DNA from 3 places in the Butyrivibrio sp. FC2001 genome. Region 1 is predicted to be linked to each of the others. Evidence: predicted binding sites of a transcription regulator. Region 1 holds the regulator's gene; each other region holds the start of a gene.

The links. The regulator HrcA, encoded in region 1, represses chaperone genes, less so after heat shock. The targets are predictions, from matches to a motif close to TGTTAGCACTCNNNNNNNNNGAGTGCTAACA.
Region 2: the regulator HrcA is predicted to act here: its motif matches at 3,601-3,631, upstream of G601_RS0114370 (Hsp20/alpha crystallin family protein).
Region 3: the regulator HrcA is predicted to act here: its motif matches at 3,389-3,419, upstream of G601_RS0113355 (Hsp20/alpha crystallin family protein).

The regions. Positions count from the first base shown of each region.
Region 1 covers NZ_AUJH01000003.1:265,078-271,171, reverse strand. Annotated here, with positions in the region: gene G601_RS0101180 (50S ribosomal protein L11 methyltransferase) at 1-358, opposite strand, end outside; gene dnaJ (molecular chaperone DnaJ) at 422-1,597, opposite strand; gene dnaK (molecular chaperone DnaK) at 1,783-3,663, opposite strand; gene grpE (nucleotide exchange factor GrpE) at 3,705-4,373, opposite strand; gene hrcA (heat-inducible transcriptional repressor HrcA) at 4,395-5,426, opposite strand; gene G601_RS0101155 (DUF6465 family protein) at 5,574-6,094, opposite strand, start outside.
Region 2 covers NZ_KE384132.1:144,874-150,967, reverse strand. Annotated here, with positions in the region: gene G601_RS0114385 (energy-coupling factor transporter transmembrane component T family protein) at 1-535, opposite strand, end outside; gene G601_RS0114380 (ABC transporter ATP-binding protein) at 513-2,249, opposite strand; gene G601_RS0114375 (ECF-type riboflavin transporter substrate-binding protein) at 2,257-2,814, opposite strand; gene G601_RS0114370 (Hsp20/alpha crystallin family protein) at 3,034-3,483, opposite strand; gene G601_RS0114365 (LysR family transcriptional regulator) at 3,728-4,636, shown strand; gene G601_RS25210 (family 43 glycosylhydrolase) at 4,684-6,094, opposite strand, start outside.
Region 3 covers NZ_AUJH01000032.1:1,956-8,049, reverse strand. Annotated here, with positions in the region: gene G601_RS27105 (hypothetical protein) at 483-614, opposite strand; gene G601_RS0113370 (DNA/RNA non-specific endonuclease) at 614-1,045, opposite strand; gene G601_RS23260 (discoidin domain-containing protein) at 1,017-1,835, shown strand; gene G601_RS0113360 (DUF4886 domain-containing protein) at 1,874-2,629, shown strand; gene G601_RS0113355 (Hsp20/alpha crystallin family protein) at 2,818-3,264, opposite strand; gene G601_RS0113350 (YwaF family protein) at 3,464-4,207, opposite strand; gene G601_RS0113340 (YciI family protein) at 4,310-4,597, opposite strand; gene G601_RS0113335 (DUF1349 domain-containing protein) at 4,630-5,238, opposite strand; gene G601_RS0113330 (hypothetical protein) at 5,476-5,913, opposite strand; gene G601_RS0113325 (pyroglutamyl-peptidase I) at 5,965-6,094, opposite strand, start outside.

The DNA.
Region 1 (6,094 bases):
CATCAAGTACTTCCCTGATAGCAGCCTTCATCTCATCAGGAGTCTTCTTTACTTCTATTTCTTCGCCGTTCTCATCATACTCATGAACCGTGAGGACATTATTGTCATCAACCTCAACGAAAAAGTTCAGATATGCTACTCCATCCTCTCCGGGAGCAGTGACTGCACAGCTGTCTACTCCTGTCTCTTCATCATCTGCATCCTGAAGGTCATCAGTAAACATCTGCTCCTTATCGGCAGCTGTAAGAGGCGCATTGTCCTCAATCTGTGCACCCTCAAGACCTATATCCATCATGCTGCTTACAATAATATCCTCAGATTCCTCATTGGTTCTGATTCGAAAACGCATCCATTTCATAATAAGACTCCTTTACATACGAACAGCGGGGAGAAATTTTTCTCCCCGCTCCATATTCATATATTATTTTTTCTTTCCGAAAAAACCGCCCTTTTTCTTGCCATCGTCATTTCCGTCCTTATTGCCGGAAATAGCATCAGCAGCGTGCAGGCTGTCTCCTGTCTTTTCATCAAACTGTTTAAGAAGCTCCTTGGCTTCCTTGGACAATTTATCAGGAACCTGAACAACAAGTGTTACATAGTGATCTCCGCGAATGTCCTTATTTCTAAGTGTAGGAACACCCTTTCCGCGAAGTCTTACTCTTGTGTCAGTCTGTGTACCGGCCTTAACATCGTAGAGCACCTTACCGTCTACTGTATCAATGGCAACAGTTCCACCAAGTGCAGCTATTGCATATGACATCGGAACAGTTGAGAAGATGTCGTAATCCTGTCTCTGGAAAATAGGATGATCTGCAACGATAACCTCAACAAGAAGATCTCCTCTGGGGCCACCGTTTCTTCCGGGCTCACCCTTTTCACGGATACGCACACTCTGTCCGTTATCAATACCTGCAGGAATAGATACCTGGATTCTCTTAGTGCTTGCTACGTAACCTGTTCCGCCACAGTCAGAGCACTTATCCTTGATAACCTTACCGCTACCATTACAATCAGGACATGTCTGAACGTTTCTTACGGTTCCAAAGAAGGACTGCTGTGTAAATACAACCTGTCCCTTACCACCGCACTTAGGACACATCTGAGCTGTTGTACCGGGCTTTGCACCGGTTCCCTTACAGGTCGGGCAGGGATCCTTAAGCTTGAGCTCAAGCTCCTTCTCACAACCAAAAACAGCTTCTTCAAAGGTGATTCTCACGCTGGCACGGATATTAGCTCCCTTTGCAGGGCCGCTTCTTGCACCCTGGCTTCTTCTGCCACCACCGAAGAAATCTCCGAATATGTCACCAAATATATCACCAAAGTCAGCACCGCCGAAATCAAATCCGCCATATCCGCCGGCTCCGCCTTCGAATGCAGCATGTCCGAACTGATCGTACTGACGTCTCTTCTCAGGATCACTTAATACCGCATAAGCCTCAGATGCTTCCTTGAACTTATCAGCAGCTGCAGCATCACCGGGGTTCATATCCGGATGATACTTCTTAGCAAGTACACGGTATGCTTTTTTTATCTCATCATCACTTGCGCCCTTGCTAACACCAAGGACCTCGTAATAATCGCGCTTCTGATCTGCCATTAATATCTCCTATATCTACTACTAAATGCCCAATACATCCTACATTATGTATTGGGCTTTAGCAATATTTTAAATATTAAACTTTTATAAAGATGGAAGCTTATACTTCACAAGGAAGTTCTGCTCTCGCTTCGCTCGCCAGAACAGTGTAGTACACTAAGCTCGAAAAAAAACTCGCTAAGTGATTACACTTCTCTGTAATCTCCATCAACTACATCGTCAGAATTACCTGCATTTGAGCTCTGAGCTGCGCCGCCCATACCAGACATGTCAGGACCTGCACCCTGAGCACCTGCTGCGCCCTGAGCCTGCTCGTAAACCTTTGCAAACAGAGCCTGAGCATCAGTCATAAGTTTCTCCTTCTGGCTCTTGATTGTGTCGATCTCGCTGTCTGTAAGCTCACGATCCTTAGTCTGCTCAAGAGTATCCTTGAGAGTCTTAAGGTCATCCTCTACAGTCTGCTTCTGAGAAGCATCGATCTTATCGCCAACTTCCTGAATAGCCTTCTCTGTCTGGAATACGAAGGAATCAGCTTCGTTTCTAGTATCGATGCCTTCCTTACGCTTCTTATCCTGAGCTTCGTACTCAGCAGCTTCCTTTACAGCCTTATCGATTTCCTCATCAGACATGTTAGAACCAGCTGTGATTGTGATGTGCTGCTCTTTACCTGTTCCAAGATCCTTAGCTGATACATTAACAATACCGTTTGCATCGATATCGAATGTAACCTCGATCTGCGGAACGCCTCTCATTGCCGGCGGGATTCCATCAAGACGGAACTGACCAAGTGACTTGTTGTCCTTAGCAAACTGTCTCTCACCCTGAAGAACGTTGATATCAACTGCTGTCTGGTTATCAGCTGCTGTTGAGAATACCTGGCTCTTCTTTGTAGGAATAGTTGTGTTACGCTCGATAAGTCTTGTAGCAACACCACCCATTGTCTCGATTGAAAGAGAAAGAGGTGTTACGTCAAGAAGAAGGATATCACCTGCACCTGCATCGCCTGCAAGCTTACCACCCTGGATACCAGCACCAACTGCTACGCACTCATCAGGGTTGAGGTTCTTGGAAGGCTCCTGACCTGTAAGCTGCTTAACCTTCTCAACTACGCAGGGAACACGAGTTGAACCACCAACAAGGAGAACCTTGCCGAGGTCTGAATAGTTAAGACCTGCATCCTTCATAGCGTTCTGTACAGGAATAGCACTTCTCTCTACGAGATCGTGGATAAGCTCTTCGAACTTAGCTCTTGTGAGGTCCATATCAAAGTGCTTGGGTCCCTCAGCTGTAGCTGTGATGAAAGGAAGGTTGATGTTGGTTGTTGTTGAAGAAGAGAGCTCCTTCTTCGCCTTCTCAGCTGCTTCCTTAAGTCTCTGCATAGCCATCTTATCGCCTGAAAGGTCTACGCCTTCCTTAGCCTTGAACTCAGATACCATCCAGTCGATGATCTTCTGGTCGAAGTCATCACCACCAAGGTGTGTGTCACCGTTTGTTGAAAGAACTTCGATAACGCCATCACCTATATCAATGATAGATACATCAAAAGTACCACCACCAAGGTCATAAACCATGATCTTCTGCTCTTTTTCGTTATCAAGACCGTATGCAAGAGCTGCTGCTGTGGGCTCGTTGATGATACGCTTTACATCAAGACCTGCAATCTTACCAGCATCCTTAGTAGCCTGACGCTGAGCATCATTGAAGTATGCGGGTACTGTGATTACTGCCTCTGTTACTTTTTCGCCGAGATACTGTTCTGCGTCTGCCTTCAGCTTCTGAAGAATCATAGCTGAGATCTGCTGAGGTGAATACTTCTTGCCATCGATTGTACGGCCGTTATCTGTACCCATATCTCTCTTGATTGAAGAGATTGTGTTCTCAGCATTTGTTACTGCCTGACGCTTAGCGGGCTCACCTACAAGACGCTCGCCATTCTTTGTGAAAGCTACGATAGAAGGTGTTGTTCTTGCACCCTCTGCATTAGCTATAACTGTGGGCTGACCACCCTCCATAACAGCTACGCAGCTGTTAGTTGTTCCTAAGTCGATACCTATGATCTTACTCATTTTTTATTCCTCCATATATAAATCTAAATGATTGAATTGTTTTATCTAGCAACGGCAACCATGCTGTGTCTAAGCACTGTGTCGCGGTACATATAACCCTTCTGAAGCTCCTGTGCTACGAATCCTTCCTCGACATCTTCGCTCTCAACCTGCATTACAGCGTTGTGGAAATTAGGATCAAATTCCTTTCCTACAGCTTCGATGGGAGTAACACCAAGATCCTCCATCTGCTTCATGAGCTGCTTGTATATCATGTTCATTCCATCTGCAAAAGCGGAATTCTTCTCTTCTTCAGGGACTGCAGCAAGTCCTCTTTCGAAGTTATCAACAACAGGAAGAATCTTTTCAAGTACATTTGATGCTCCCTGATCGAACATCTGAGATTTTTCTTTATCGGTTCTCTTACGGAAGTTCTCAAACTCCGCAACCTGACGCAGATATTTGTCCTGCATCTCCTCAAACTTCTCTTTGAAGGGATTCTTCTTTTCTTTTTTACCGAAAAGACCTTTCTTCTCGCCTTCGCCGTTCTCAGCGCCTTCAGCACCTGCTTCTGCGCTCTCAGCAGCGGCAGCCTCTTCCTCAGCGGCCTCGGCAACCTTGTTTGCAGCATCTGCAACCTGTTTTGCCTTCTCAGCTACTTCCTGCTGAAGCTCCTTTGATGTCTTCTTTCCGGACTCTTTATTAACGTCCTTCTTTACTTCCTTACTCAATTTAAATACTCCTTACTGGTTCTACTCTTTTTTATATAAATCATCCAGCGCTCTCATCATATTCTTAAGCGCCCCGACAACTTTGTCATAATCCATTCGCTTGGGTCCGATAATACCTACCGTTCCTCGCATTCCTTCACCCAGGTCATAGGTTGCAGTCACGACGCTGCAGTCCTTCATGGACTGAACCGGTGACTCATTACCGATGTAAACCTGAATTCCTGTCTCCTCTGATGAAGACTGAAGAGCATTCTCTACGATACTTGTAAGATCGCTCTTATCCTCAAAGGTAGTAATAAGATCACTTGCTCTATCCTTATCAGCAAGCTCGGGATATCTGAAGATGTTATTGGCGCCGCTGGTGTAAATCTGAAGATCCTCATCCTCTGTAATTGCTTCACCGGCTGTATCCAGTATCCTGTCGATTATCTCGCTGTGTATTCCCGCCTCCTGCTTCATGGCGGTTATAAGTCCCAGGTTGATATCCTCAACCGAAAGACCTGCAAGTCTGGTATTGAGCAGGATGTTGAGCTTAAGCATATCTGCTTCGGAAAGCTCCTGCTCCACCTCTATCATGCGATTCTTGATCACATTACCTTCTATAACAATAGTGGTAAGGAGATGTTCCGCATCCACTCTTGAAAGCTGAACGAATTTAAGCTTGTTCCTGCGGATCACGGGTGCTGAGATCATTGAAGCGTAGTTGGTATCGACCGCCAGGGTCTTGGCAACCTGCTTAAGGAGCTTATCAAGCTTCTCTTCCTTATCAAGAAGCATCTCCTTCATATTCTCAACTTCCTGTTCCTTCTCAGCCAGCATCTCGTCTACATAAACTCGATATCCCTGGTCTGAAGGAATTCGTCCCGCGGAAGTGTGGGGCTGTAATATAAGTCCCATCTCCTCAAGATCTGCCATCTCATTTCTGATAGTGGCAGAACTGAGATTCAAATCCGTATATTTTGAAATAGTTCTGCTGCCGACAGGCTCGCCTGTCTCGAGGTAATTGCGAACAATTGCATGCAGTATTTTCTTTTTCCTGTCATCCAGTTGCATCAGATTACCTCCTTTTTGTTTTGTGTTAGCACTCATTAAGGTTGAGTGCTAACATCTTCTGAGAATAAATTACCACTATAAATTCCTAATGTCAATACAAAGAAAAAACCCCGAGGAATAATCCTCGGGGATAATATGCTCACACAATTATAAGTTGAATTCAGCGTGAACTTCGCCGTTAACAACAAAATATACTTTTCCGTCCTCAGGCTTAACATAAAGCTCAAGAGTCTTGATCTCGGAAACTTTTCTACCCATGTCATACTGCCAAACGTTCTTAGCATTCTCAACGAAGGTGTCATAAGTAACACTCTTGTCTGCGAACTGAAGAACGATATTTGTCTTTGTTGCAGCAGCCTTTGTAGTTGTAGCCTTCTTAGCAGGTGCCTTTTTAGCTGCAGGTTTCTTTGCTTCGGGCTCAGCCTCAGCCTTCTTGGTCTCAGTCTTCTTTGCAGCAGCCTTAGTAGCTGTAGCCTTCTTAACAGGTGCCTTTTTAGCTGCAGGCTTCTTAGCTGCGGGCTTCTCTTCCTTCTTCTCAGCAGCCTTTACAGGTGTTGCCTTCTTAACAGTAGTCTTCTTTGCTGCTGTCTTCTTAGCTGCAGGTTTCTTTGCTGCCTTAGCCTCTTCCTTCTTAGCCTCAGCTGCATCTACAGTCTTTGCTTCTTCTT
Region 2 (6,094 bases), on a different contig from region 1:
CGTTCTTTATCCTTCTGAATTCATCCTGGACATCCGGAATATAGCGAAGTGTTATCTCCAGAGAATAAGCAGCAGTGTATGGGATTCCTATCCTGTTTAGTGATGCAGCAAGCTCACTTGGATCAGTAGTCGTAAGAAAAATAAATATGGACGGAATCACCGTAAAATACTTAATAAGTACATTAAATTCATAAAACAGCTGCTCTGAGGTTATGGTGTAATTACCAAACAGATGCAAAAGGTCCGTACGGCTTCCGTATATCTTGCAGCCCTCATAGGGCGAGAAAAAGAAAATCCCCAGAATGTTAAGCACCATAAAAAACATGATAATGGCAAATACTCCGGAAACCTGCTCCCATTTTGTGCCGGATATGATGTATATCATAGCGCCCATAATGATCATCACAACAAGTACTCTGGTATCGAAGGTTATGGCACTTGTAATACACCAGAGGAGGAAGAACACCAGCTTTGTAAAGCCGCTGAGCTTATGAATAGGAGTATCCTTGTTTTCATAGGATATCATTCTGTTCATCACACGCCTCCTTCCTTCTTCGCCTCTCATCATCGATAAATCTTGCCGTGAATTCAGAAGGGTCATCTATACCGCATTTTAATGAGAGCTCATACAGGGACGTTTTTTTAAGATACGCCCTGTCACAGATTGCCTCATCTGTAAGTACGTCAAAGGGCTTGGCATCCATTATCAACTGACCATCAGCCATAGCTATGCATCTGTCTGTGTATTCAAGCATAAGGTGCATATCGTGGGTTATCATCATGATAGTTATTCCGAGAGCCTTTTTAATCTTCAGAATAAATTCCATGATATCCGTGTAATGGGCATAGTCCTGACCTGCCGTAGGCTCATCAAGAATAAGGATCTCCGGCTTCATGACAAGAATTGACGCAATGGTCACCCTCTTTTTCTGGCCAAAGGAAAGGGCTGATATCGGCCAGTTTCTATAGGGATACAGACCACATATCTTAAGGGTCTCATTGACTCTCCTTGTTATTTCATCCTGGGGAACTCCCTTTACAAAAAGTCCAAGCCCTACCTCCTCAGATATCATGGTCTTACTGATCATCTGATTTGGGTTCTGCATTACATAGCCTATTCTCTCGCCTCTCTCCTTTATGGAAAGTTCTGCTATATCCGCTCCTTCAAGTAAAATCCTGCCGGTGTTTGGTTTATTAAAACCGCAGATAAGTGATGACAGGGTGGATTTTCCTGCACCGTTTTTACCCACAAGAGCAAAGAGCTCACCGCGTTTTACCTTGAAGCTGGCATTGTCTACCGTCTTGTTAATTCCGTCATAGCTAAAGCAGAGGTTCTCAATTTCTAAGATCGTATCATCGCAGGTTTCGCTCTTTTGTCTCTCTGTCTTATGAAACCATTGTATTACATTTTCTTTATAGGGATCGATTAGCATCGATTCTATATGTTGCGGATGAGTATCCGGGGTAATGTCAGCCCCCGCAGCCTTAAGCGCAGTAATATAGAGAGGCTCACGTATACCGTGGGTCGAAAGAACGTCAGAGCACAAAAGCTCATCGGGAGTCATGTCCGCTACAATCTCACCTTCACTAAGAACAACTACTCTGTCGATATCTCTGTGAAGAACATCCTCTATTCTGTGCTCCACTATCACAACGGTCATGTCGTCGTTTTTACACAGATCATCCATAAGCTCTATGGTTCTCTTTCCGGTGGCAGGATCCAGATTTGCCAAGGGCTCGTCAAAAAGAAGAATTTTGACATCGCAGACCATTACTCCACCGAGAGATACTCTCTGCTTCTGGCCTCCGGAGAGTTCACCCGGAGCACACTCTAAAAGATCGGAAATATCAAGCTTTTTAGCCACATCTCCTACCTTTTCAAAAAGTTCGTCCTGAGGTGTGTTCTCATTTTCAAGGGCAAACGCCAAATCCTCAGCAACAGTGAGAGCTATAAACTGACCATCCGTATCCTGAAGCACAGTTCCTACGATTTTGGACATTCCAAAAACTCCGAGCTTGCCGGGATCGTTACCGCAAACTCGGAGATTACCGCTGATATCACCCTGGATGGATCCCGGGATCAGTGCATTCAGGCAGTGAGCCAGCGTAGATTTTCCGCAGCCTGACCGTCCTGCGATCAGGATCTTTTCACCGGGATAAATCTTCAGGTTAATATTCTTAAGAGTTGGCTCCTTCTGAGATCTGTATTTAAATGAAAAATCCTTAAACTCAATTATAGGCTCTCTCACTTAATGATTATTCCTCCACTGACAGATTATTTGATTTCTCTGCAATCTTGGAATAGCCGGCAATAATAAGAGTTCCAAGGATACCGATAATGATTATATTTCCAAGGAAAGCAAACGCACCCTGTGTGAAGACTTTATTTACAGGTTCAGCATAGATCAAAATATCAAGTGCAGGTGCAACAGCAATCCATGCAATTGCATTTGCAGCAATCTGAACACCGTTAAAAATAGATATAGAGCTCTTTTTTGTAAAGCCACCATCCTTAACAGCATACTGCTTAGCAAATATACCGATGATCGCACCTACAATTCCATCCGGGATAACCCAGCTCCACCATACAGAGCCCCAAAAGATAGCATCTCCGAGCGCATGTCCAAGTAACCCTATAATTCCCCCAACTATAGGTCCAAAAACCGTAGCAAAGAAAGCCATAACAGCCATTCTGGGCTGAAGATCCGTATTAGGGATAACAACCAGCGGAACCTGAACAGACGTAAGAGCCACAAAAAGAGCGGTTCCTATGCCCACTGCTACAACTTCCCTAATGCCAAACTTTTTCTTCATACATATCCTCCTCGCTTAAAAAAACATTTTATTCAACTTAATTATTATACATTATTTTTTATTACCTTAATATACGAATTATTGGTATATAGCTAAAAGTCTTTCTTATAGCTACAGCAAAGAAACGGCCCGGTGTAATCTTTGCACCGAGCCGTTTAAAGCAACATATTTAAGAGTTTTTAGGTGGAATTATCTTGACTATCTGCTTCTTACTTCTAATCAGCCTTCTATCATTATCATCTTCTTCTCAGGAACCTTAGCCTGCTCCTTCTTAGGAACATTGAGACTAAGTACGCCATCCTTGAAGCTTGCCTTGATATCTTCTTCTGTAAGATTCTCACCTACATAGAAGCTTCTCTGCATTGATCCGCTGTAGCGCTCCTGTCTGATGAGCTTACCCTTACTGTCTGTCTCATCCTTATCAAGGCCCTTAGCAGCGCCTACTGTAAGGTATCCGTTATCAAGCTCAAGGGTAATCTCTTCCTTCTTAAATCCCGGAAGATCTATGTCAACTTCATAGTGATCCTCAGACTCATGAACATCAGTCTTCATCAGTCTCTCAGGATGTCTTCCGTAGAGCTTCCTCTCGGTGTTATCGAAGTCGTTAAACATCGGGAAATCAAACCAGTTATCAAATAACTTCTCATCAAAAATACTAGGCATCAACATAATAATTACCTCCTATATATATGACTTTTATTTTCTTCGAGCATCGGAACCGGAGACTTTACAATTATTATTGCTCCCTTTATTTCTGTTCCCTTGTTCTATAACTGTTATAACACTTGTTAGCACTCTTGTCAAGTGAGTGCTAATTATTTTATAAAAATTTCCCTCATGTCAGAAAACATGAAACTAATATACTATTTATATGGTATATTAGTAGGTAAATAAAATAATGAGGTATCAAACCATGACAATATTACAACTTAAATATGTTATAGCAATCGACGAGGAGTGTTCCATAAGAAAGGCCGCTGACATACTATACGTATCTCAGCCCGGTCTTTCCAGTGCAGTGCGAGATTTGGAAAAGGAGCTCGGAATCCAGATTTTTGAACGAGTACACAATGGTGTTGTTACAACCTCAGCCGGTGCATCATTTATAGCTTACGCAAGGAATGCTGTTGAGCAGTTTGCAAAGGTGGAAGAAAAATATCTTAATAAGGGAAGCGTAAAGCCCACCTTTTCAGTTTCAATGCAGCACTACACCATCGCAGTTAATGCCTTTATCGATACCGTAAAGGAATATGATTATGATGAATATCAGTTTTCAATCAAGGAAACTCAGACAAGCGAAGTTATTGAAGACGTAAAGACCTTAAAGAGTGAAATTGGTGTTATTGCCCTTAGTGATTTCAATAAGAATACCTTTAAAAAGATATTCGCAGATGCTTCCCTTGAATTCCATGAGCTTTTCACCAGAAACACCTACGTCTATTTAAGAAAGGACCACCCTCTTGCTGACAGGGAGGAGCTTTCCCTTGAGGATCTGCAGGACTATCCCTGCATGGTTTTTGACCAGGGTGATAATACCTCCTTCTATTACAGAGAGGAAGCTCTTGCAACCTATGATTACAAAAAGGTTATAAGCACCAACGAACGTGCTACTTCCATAGAGCTTATGCTTGGTCTTAACGGCTATGCTGTCGGTGCAGCGATGCTTGGCGACAGCCTTAATTCCTCTGATCTTACGCATATCAAGCTAAAAGAGGACGAAACCCTTACCTTTGGTTACATCACAAGAAAGGGAGTATCCTTAAGTGAAATGGGTCAGATGTTTGTCGAAAAATTAGAGAGTTTTATTTCTGAGAATGATTAAAAAAGCCCTGCAGCCTTTAATAAAGCTGCAGGGTATTTTTGTATAGATTATTTCTTTTTTCCCAAGCTGATCTTCTTAAGCTTTCCGTTCTTACCAAAGTGATAAACAAGCTTTCCGATCTTAACCTTTCCTGTCTGCATTACTCCTGACTTATCAAAATAGAAAAGCTTTCCTTTGATCATCTTAAGACCTGTGAGGACCTTTCCCTTGGCATTGGTATAGTATTTCTTACCATCAACCTTGTGGAAGCCCTTCTTGGCAATGCCCTTGCTGTTGAAGTAGTAGAGCTTTCCATTTAACTTAACAAGTCCCTTAACTGTACTTCCATCATCAAGAACAAGCTTATACTTACCTTTGTTCTTGCCCTTTTTGATCTTGCTAACCTTACCGGTTACAACTGTTGAATCTTCCTTTACAGTTGTCTGTTCTGACTTATCATCTGCTGAAACAGTCTCAGGCTTGCTTTCAGGCTGAGTCTCCTGGTTTGCGGGCTTATCCTCAGGTTTAACGTTAGACTCCTCCTCAGGCTTTTCTTCCGGTGTATCTCCGGGCTGAGGAGCAGGTTCAGGCTGAGGCTCGGGGTCGGTATTAGCTGGAGTCTTATCAAAATCGACTTCTCCATTGTAGAGCTTCATAACCTCTGCACTGTTAATGGGTCTGTCAAAAATGCTGTACTCATCTATCATGGCTGTTGTGTATTCACCGCCTCCCCAGTTAGCTTTACCTATCTGAGTAATTCCGTTTTCACCAAGGATATCTGAAATAACAACATCACTGTTAACTGCGCTTACAAGCTTGCCGTTTACATAGAGCTTGGTCATATCCTTCATGAATACAACTGTTACCATCTTCCACTTGTTGCTGTATCTGGTGATATCTGCAGCATTGTTGGTACTTCTTGAACCATGATTGTCGTATCTCTCAACATGAAGGAGCTTATCATTTGTTAAAGGATCAATGATTCCAAGGTAATGCTCGTTGTTATTCTGCGGAGTATCTGAGCTTCCTGCTGCATAGAACAGCCACTGGGTTTCATTTTTAACCTCAGTATTACTCCAGTAGTTTACAGTCAGTTCATCAAGCCCTGAAAGAAGTGAAGAGCCATCCTCGTTTGTAAGAGTAAGGTACTGCTTTGATTTTCTATCGAGCTTAATTGCCTTATTGCCATCTCGATCAGCCACATCATATCCGCTCTCACCGGGAGTTGCTACTGCACCGTTTCCTGCAAAGCCTGTTTCCTCATCATCGAATGTAAAATGAGCGATTGCAGCTTCTGCAAGAGATGTGGGATAGGTTATGTCGCTGTCATCATAAGCCCATTTTTTCTCAATGGCCTTATACTCTTCATCGGTTATTCCGATTACTGTTCCGTGTCTCATTGTGGACGGGAATGAGTACTCTCCTGACTCAAGTCTCTTGAAGTTTCCGCTTCCAATATCTGTGGTCAGGCAGGGATAA
Region 3 (6,094 bases), on a different contig from region 1:
TTTTACTTAATGAGATAGTGCAAATACATTGTCAGATAGGCGAAATAGATGTCTATAAATCCCTGAAAGCACTGATTATTCCTGCGTTTACATGTTGTGATAATTTTGTGATAGTTCCGGGAGTATTATCCGATCAGAACATAAGAAAAGGGCAGCCACGGTAGCGATGCTTTACCAAGGCTGAGCCCGAGGTCAGAAGGATAAAAATCCAGCAAAGGTAGCGACGCTTTATCGGAGCGGAGGAACAGATCCTGCGGTTCTACTATGAGGGGTAAAAGATATCAAGGGCGGCCTTCGCTTCACCCAAAGGTATCAATATAGAAGTCATCTACAGCGGCGGCGATTATTTTTCACCTGAGCCAAGGGATGCGACACTAAAAGAAGCCGGTGATGTGAACCGGCTCTTTTAGTGCGCTGATAATGGTTATAATGCATTTTCTTCTTGATCGGCATCAAGTCCCCAGTTCTCAGGGCTAGTTTCCTCAATCTTGGAAAAAAGAATAATAAAAAAATTCATACGCAGTCTCTTCAACTTCTCCGAATAAGATGGTTTTATTTGAGTTTTCATCAACTATATCTGAAAAAGCTTTTATCATAGTATCAATGTTATTCATCACACACTCCCTTTTGACCTAAATGTTCTATCCTCATTAACAGGATGCTCATTATTTTCATCTCGAATAGTTACTGTATATTTTACAGCATTTCCGTTCTCATCATACTCTGTTTTGATTGCAACTACAGTCATATTGCCACCATCAGCATTAGCATCATTTATTTCTTGAGTAAGGTCCTGTAAATCACTAGTCTCAATTTTTCCTTCAAGAGTTTTTACTAAATCTGTTGATCCCTCATTATTATCAATTTGAATGAATGTCTTAATTCCATCGATTGTATACGTAAGATCTATCTTTGATGGTCTCTGAGATTCCCCATCATATTTTACATCTACTTTAATCTTGACGTCTTTTCCTTCTGCTACGGCATTGCCTATTCTTCCTTCAGCTTTTTTATAAATGCTTTGGTTAATTGCTGTTCCTCTCATAGCAAGGTATGCAGACTGGCCAAGAGAGGTATCTTCAGAAAATCCTGATCCCTGGGCTCCCCCATGCTGGTATCTGCTAAGCTATAACAAAAATGTAACTGCATCTTCCACTAAAGGAAATAATCCCCCTTCAAATGCAGTTGATGAAAACTCTCGCACATGGTGGCAGGCATCATCCTCTAAACAGGGCGAATGGATCTGTATAGACCTTCAGGGTTCCCATACTGTACATGCGGTTCAGATTAATTTCGCAGATGACAAACTATCAGCCCCTGTTCCGGGAGATTTTGATAAAAGTGGAAGATATATAGAAGAACGCAGCTTGAGAACCAGATGGATTCTGGAAGGATCAACTGACGGTACTTCATGGGTAATTTTGAAAGACAAGTCAGACGCAGAAACTGATCTCCCCCATGATTTTATAGTTTTTAATGAAGAGCTGAATATCAGATTTATAAAGCTCACCATAGTTGAAGTTCCCTACGACCAGAATCCATGTATTTCAGGCTTAAGAGTCTTTGGAATAGGTAATGGACAAGCTCCTGCAGCCTCATCCTTTAACGTAAAGAGAATAAGTGACCTTGACATGATTGTTACAATTAATGAAGATGATGCAACAGGGCATACAATACTCTGGGGAACATCACCGGATAAGCTGTATCATAGCTGTATCACCTATGGCAATGAACAGAAAATAGGTGCGCTTATTAAGAATAAATCTTATTATGTAAGAGTCGATTCTTTTAATGAAAATGGTATTACAGAAGGTTCTGCCATTAAGCTTATCTGAATAATGACAATAATACTTTAATTTGATGGAGAGACAATATGAAAACTACTTACATTCTGGCAATTGGCAACAGTTTTTCCCGTGATGCAACAGCGTATCTTTATGATGTTTGCAAGAGCATGGACATCCCTGTTCATGTAGTAAATCTGTATATAGGAGGATGCCCCCTTGAGCGTCATTGGGAGAATATAGAGAAAAATGAACATGCATATCAGTATCAGGAAAACGGCGTAGTTACAGACAGATATGTAAGCATACAGGATATTCTTCATAGTAAACCATGGGATTATATTGTAACTCAGCAATCCAGCCACGACAGTGGCTGGCTCGATACATATGAGCCTTTCGCAGGACTTATGTTTGACTATATAAAGAAAGAGGTCCCTGGCGCTCAGATATGTATGCAGCAGACCTGGGCTTATGAAATTGATAGCGATCACGGTTGTTTTATCCGTTACAATCGCGATCAGCTTGAGATGTACAGACGTTCCAGAGCAAATTATCATACGATAGCAGATAAATATAATATTCCGCTTATCCCCTGCGGAGATGTCATTCAGAATATCAGAAAGCATCCTGAATTCGATGTAGCCAGGGGTGGAAAATCCATATGCCGCGACGGATTCCATATGCATTACCTGTATGGACGCTATGCCCTTGCATGCACCTGGGCGAAAACATTATTGAATGCCCCTATTGAGAACTGTACTTATCTTCCAAATTGCTGTGACACCGATGAAGAACTGGATGAAGCTCTTCTTTCCATAGTTAAGCAGGAAGTAGTATCGATTTAAAAAAATGCTCCTTAACCCGTTTGGATTAGGGAGCATTTTCACTATACTTTTACAGAATAAGTAATTTGATACAAACCCAAGTAACTATTAACAGCAATTTTATCATTACATATAAAATAAGCGGCCCGGAAGTGTTCCCGGGTCGCTTATTATTACGTTGTTATTAGGAGTTTTATGTTGTTATGCCTTTAGGCAATCATTATATGTTTCTTTTCAGGAAGCTTTTGCTGCTCCTTCTTAGGTATCGTCAATGAAAGAACTCCATGTTTGAAGGATGCTTTTACATCCTCTTCTGTAATCTGGTCGCCTACATAGAAGCTTCTCTGCATCGAGCCACTGTATCGCTCCTGCCTGATCAGACGTCCTTTCTTATCATTCTTGTCATTGTTCATGTTTTTTGAAGCACTGATTGTAAGGTATCCGTCATTCAGTTCAAGGTTAATATCCTCTTTGGCAAAACCAGGAAGATCAACACTAACTTCATACTGGTTATCCTCTTCCTTAACATCAGTCTTCATCAGCCTGTCGGCGTGACGTCCGTAGAGCTTCCGCTCCATGTTGTTCAGTTCTCTGAAATCCTGGAAATTGAACAGATTGTCAAAAAGATTTTCTTCAAAAATACTAGGTGCTAACATAGTTTTTTCCTCCTTTGCATCAAAAACATTTATTTTTGAGCATTGGGACGGAGGGTTTAGATCTAGGGAACTTCAGTCCTTATGGTCTTCTCTGTTCCTTTGTTCTATATATGGTATAACACCAAATTAGCACTCTGTCAAGTAGAGTGCTAATTATTTTTATAAGATAATTCCGTTCTCTATATGATATGAACAGCCTTCAATTTTGCTTATTAATAATACCCGTAACGACATACATCATGATAAGAACTGCAAGTGCAAGTACCCCATATCCCACAATGTAATATTTCATGCCAAATATATATTCTATTAAAGCAAGTGGTGTCCCCTTTAAAGGCCAGTTTACAAAAAAATAATTACAACCAAATTTCTTATCAAACAGAAGTATTGGAGGAACCACAATCATAAGGAAAATAATCTCATAATGAATATGTCTGAGATCAGGTTTAATTTCACCTTCCAGCTTTAGAAGTATCGGATACAGTATAAGGAGTCCGTGCCACAAATAGCTGTACAAGTTCATGAAATTCCAAACAGGGTAAAGATCTGCCCAGTCTGGAAACATAAGTGCACATAATGAAGCTGGCATTATGAGGATATATGCTATCTCACCAAATATTTCCTTAATCTTCGCAAATGGAGCATATTCACTTACAAGAAAGACAAATATTCCAATACTGCATATGTGAAGAGGCAGATATCCTATACCAAAATGCCCTACCCTTAAAAGATAAAGGTCTTTGAAAACCTCCAGTATCAGCATCGCTACCGGAATAGTCTTATTTATCCGTTCCTTTTTATCTTCGCTGAAGTGATTAATAAGGACGGCTGCTAAAACCACAAGAGCCAGGACAACAACAATACTTATAATATGCTCTATGCTAAACAATCCATACCCTATACCTGCAGGAAGATCGTCCTGCTGTTTCCAAAAATAATCCATCTGCATTTACTTCATATCATCCATATAGATTTTAGGGATGCCATTAAAACATTTGTGGCCGTTACCAATAAAAAATGTTCTCATCATTATCTTCCTGTCGTATTATTTTATGCCATTTGCGATGACTACATTCATTGTATCAATATCGATTTTTTCCCAGACACCCTCTAATACATAGGGCTCGTTTTTAATGTATTCATCAAGCTCTTGCCTGGAATCAAATTCCATGATAAGGGCCGATCCCTTCATCTTGCCTTCTTCATCCAATAGTCCTCCTGCGCAGATGATATGATCACTTAGCTTGTTCATGCCTTCAAGATGGCGTGGACGCACCTCCATCCTCTTTTCAAGCATCCCTTCTCCATCATAAGCCTTGATTATAAACTGCATATGCCCATCTCCTCTCTTTCTCTAAATATACTTTAGGCTTCGCTATCTGGCTGCTGTCCATCATGCGCCTGCCATAAACATTCTGTCACAACCATATCTGAAAAGACTGCTTTAAAGCTTGACTCCTCCGGGCTGCAGGCATATATTCCAAAGCTGATTTTACCTGCTCCGTCCCACATATGGCATACTCTCATCTGTGTATAGTTCTTTCCATCCTGAGAACATTCGATACAATAATCATCTTCCCTTCTGCTAAAACGGTACCACATGATCTTCATATCAGGGGAAATAGCTGTTGTTGCCCAATCTGAATATCCATGGTTTGTTACCACGGATCCAAGGTGCTGAAAATCATCATTCTCATATTCAACGGAGCCTTTCAGCCAGTTCTCTGAGTCTAAGTACATGACTATCCCGCATTGGTCAAATCTGTGATGACTATCTGTAAAGTCTGTTTTTACTATGAATGTAAAGAACTTATCTTCCGTCTCAAACTGAAGAACCGGAGCATTATCATTCCTAAAGTGATAATACGTCCTCTGCCACAGATCTGTGTGAGGTTCTGTAATAATCACGATTCTATCCTTTTCTATGACAAATTCCTTTGGTTTTCTCGTCCATTTCATAGATCCTGTATCCATTTGATATGCCCCTCCTTATCAGTCAGTTATTCTGTGTAACCTTATTTAGTACCTCAAACAGTTCCGGATATTCCTGCTTCATCCTTATGGAACGACCTTCTTTATTAAGAAAAGCATGGGAAGATTTTTTCAAGACATACAACCTCACCGTCTCGATTTTTCATCTCATATGCCAAATGAAGCTTTACACCCTTGAATTCTTCAACTTCTGAATTAATCCAAAAATAACTTTAATAATTAGTCCCATTCAACAGACAGACAACGGAAACCTGAAGGAATCTCAGGATAACAATTTATATATTCTCCCAGTTCCAATTCCGATACGCCTCCTGATTGTAACCATTCACAATCGACCATGTTTTCTATTGCTTCATCTTTTAAGGATGTGCATATAAGAATCGAATCTCCGTAAAGTGACAGCTCTTCATTTTCATCATGTTTTGCTATTTCAGTATCATCGTGCAGAAAAACTCTGATCCAAGCAATATTCTCCTCTCTTTCGAGCGATTTAAATCTCTCATAGATTTCTGAAAGAGGAGGACGCCCTTCATCTGCTTGGTTTGGCGCTATGGAATACTCATCATCGTTTCCATCAAAGAACTCATCCAAAGTCAAAAGTGGAAAATCGTCACCAGTTTCATCAATCTTGTTTTTAAACTCTTCAACACTTATCATTCTACTTTCTCCTGTTGATTTCTATTTTCACCAAATTCGGCTGCAAGTGCATCATCTGCTTATAGTTTTTTCTATGCATATCTGAATACCCCTGGCAATTTCAGATATACTAAGCTCAGATTTTATGACCTCCTCAGAATCTGAAGGATTTGGGACATGGATGAATCCAGCGGGAATACTT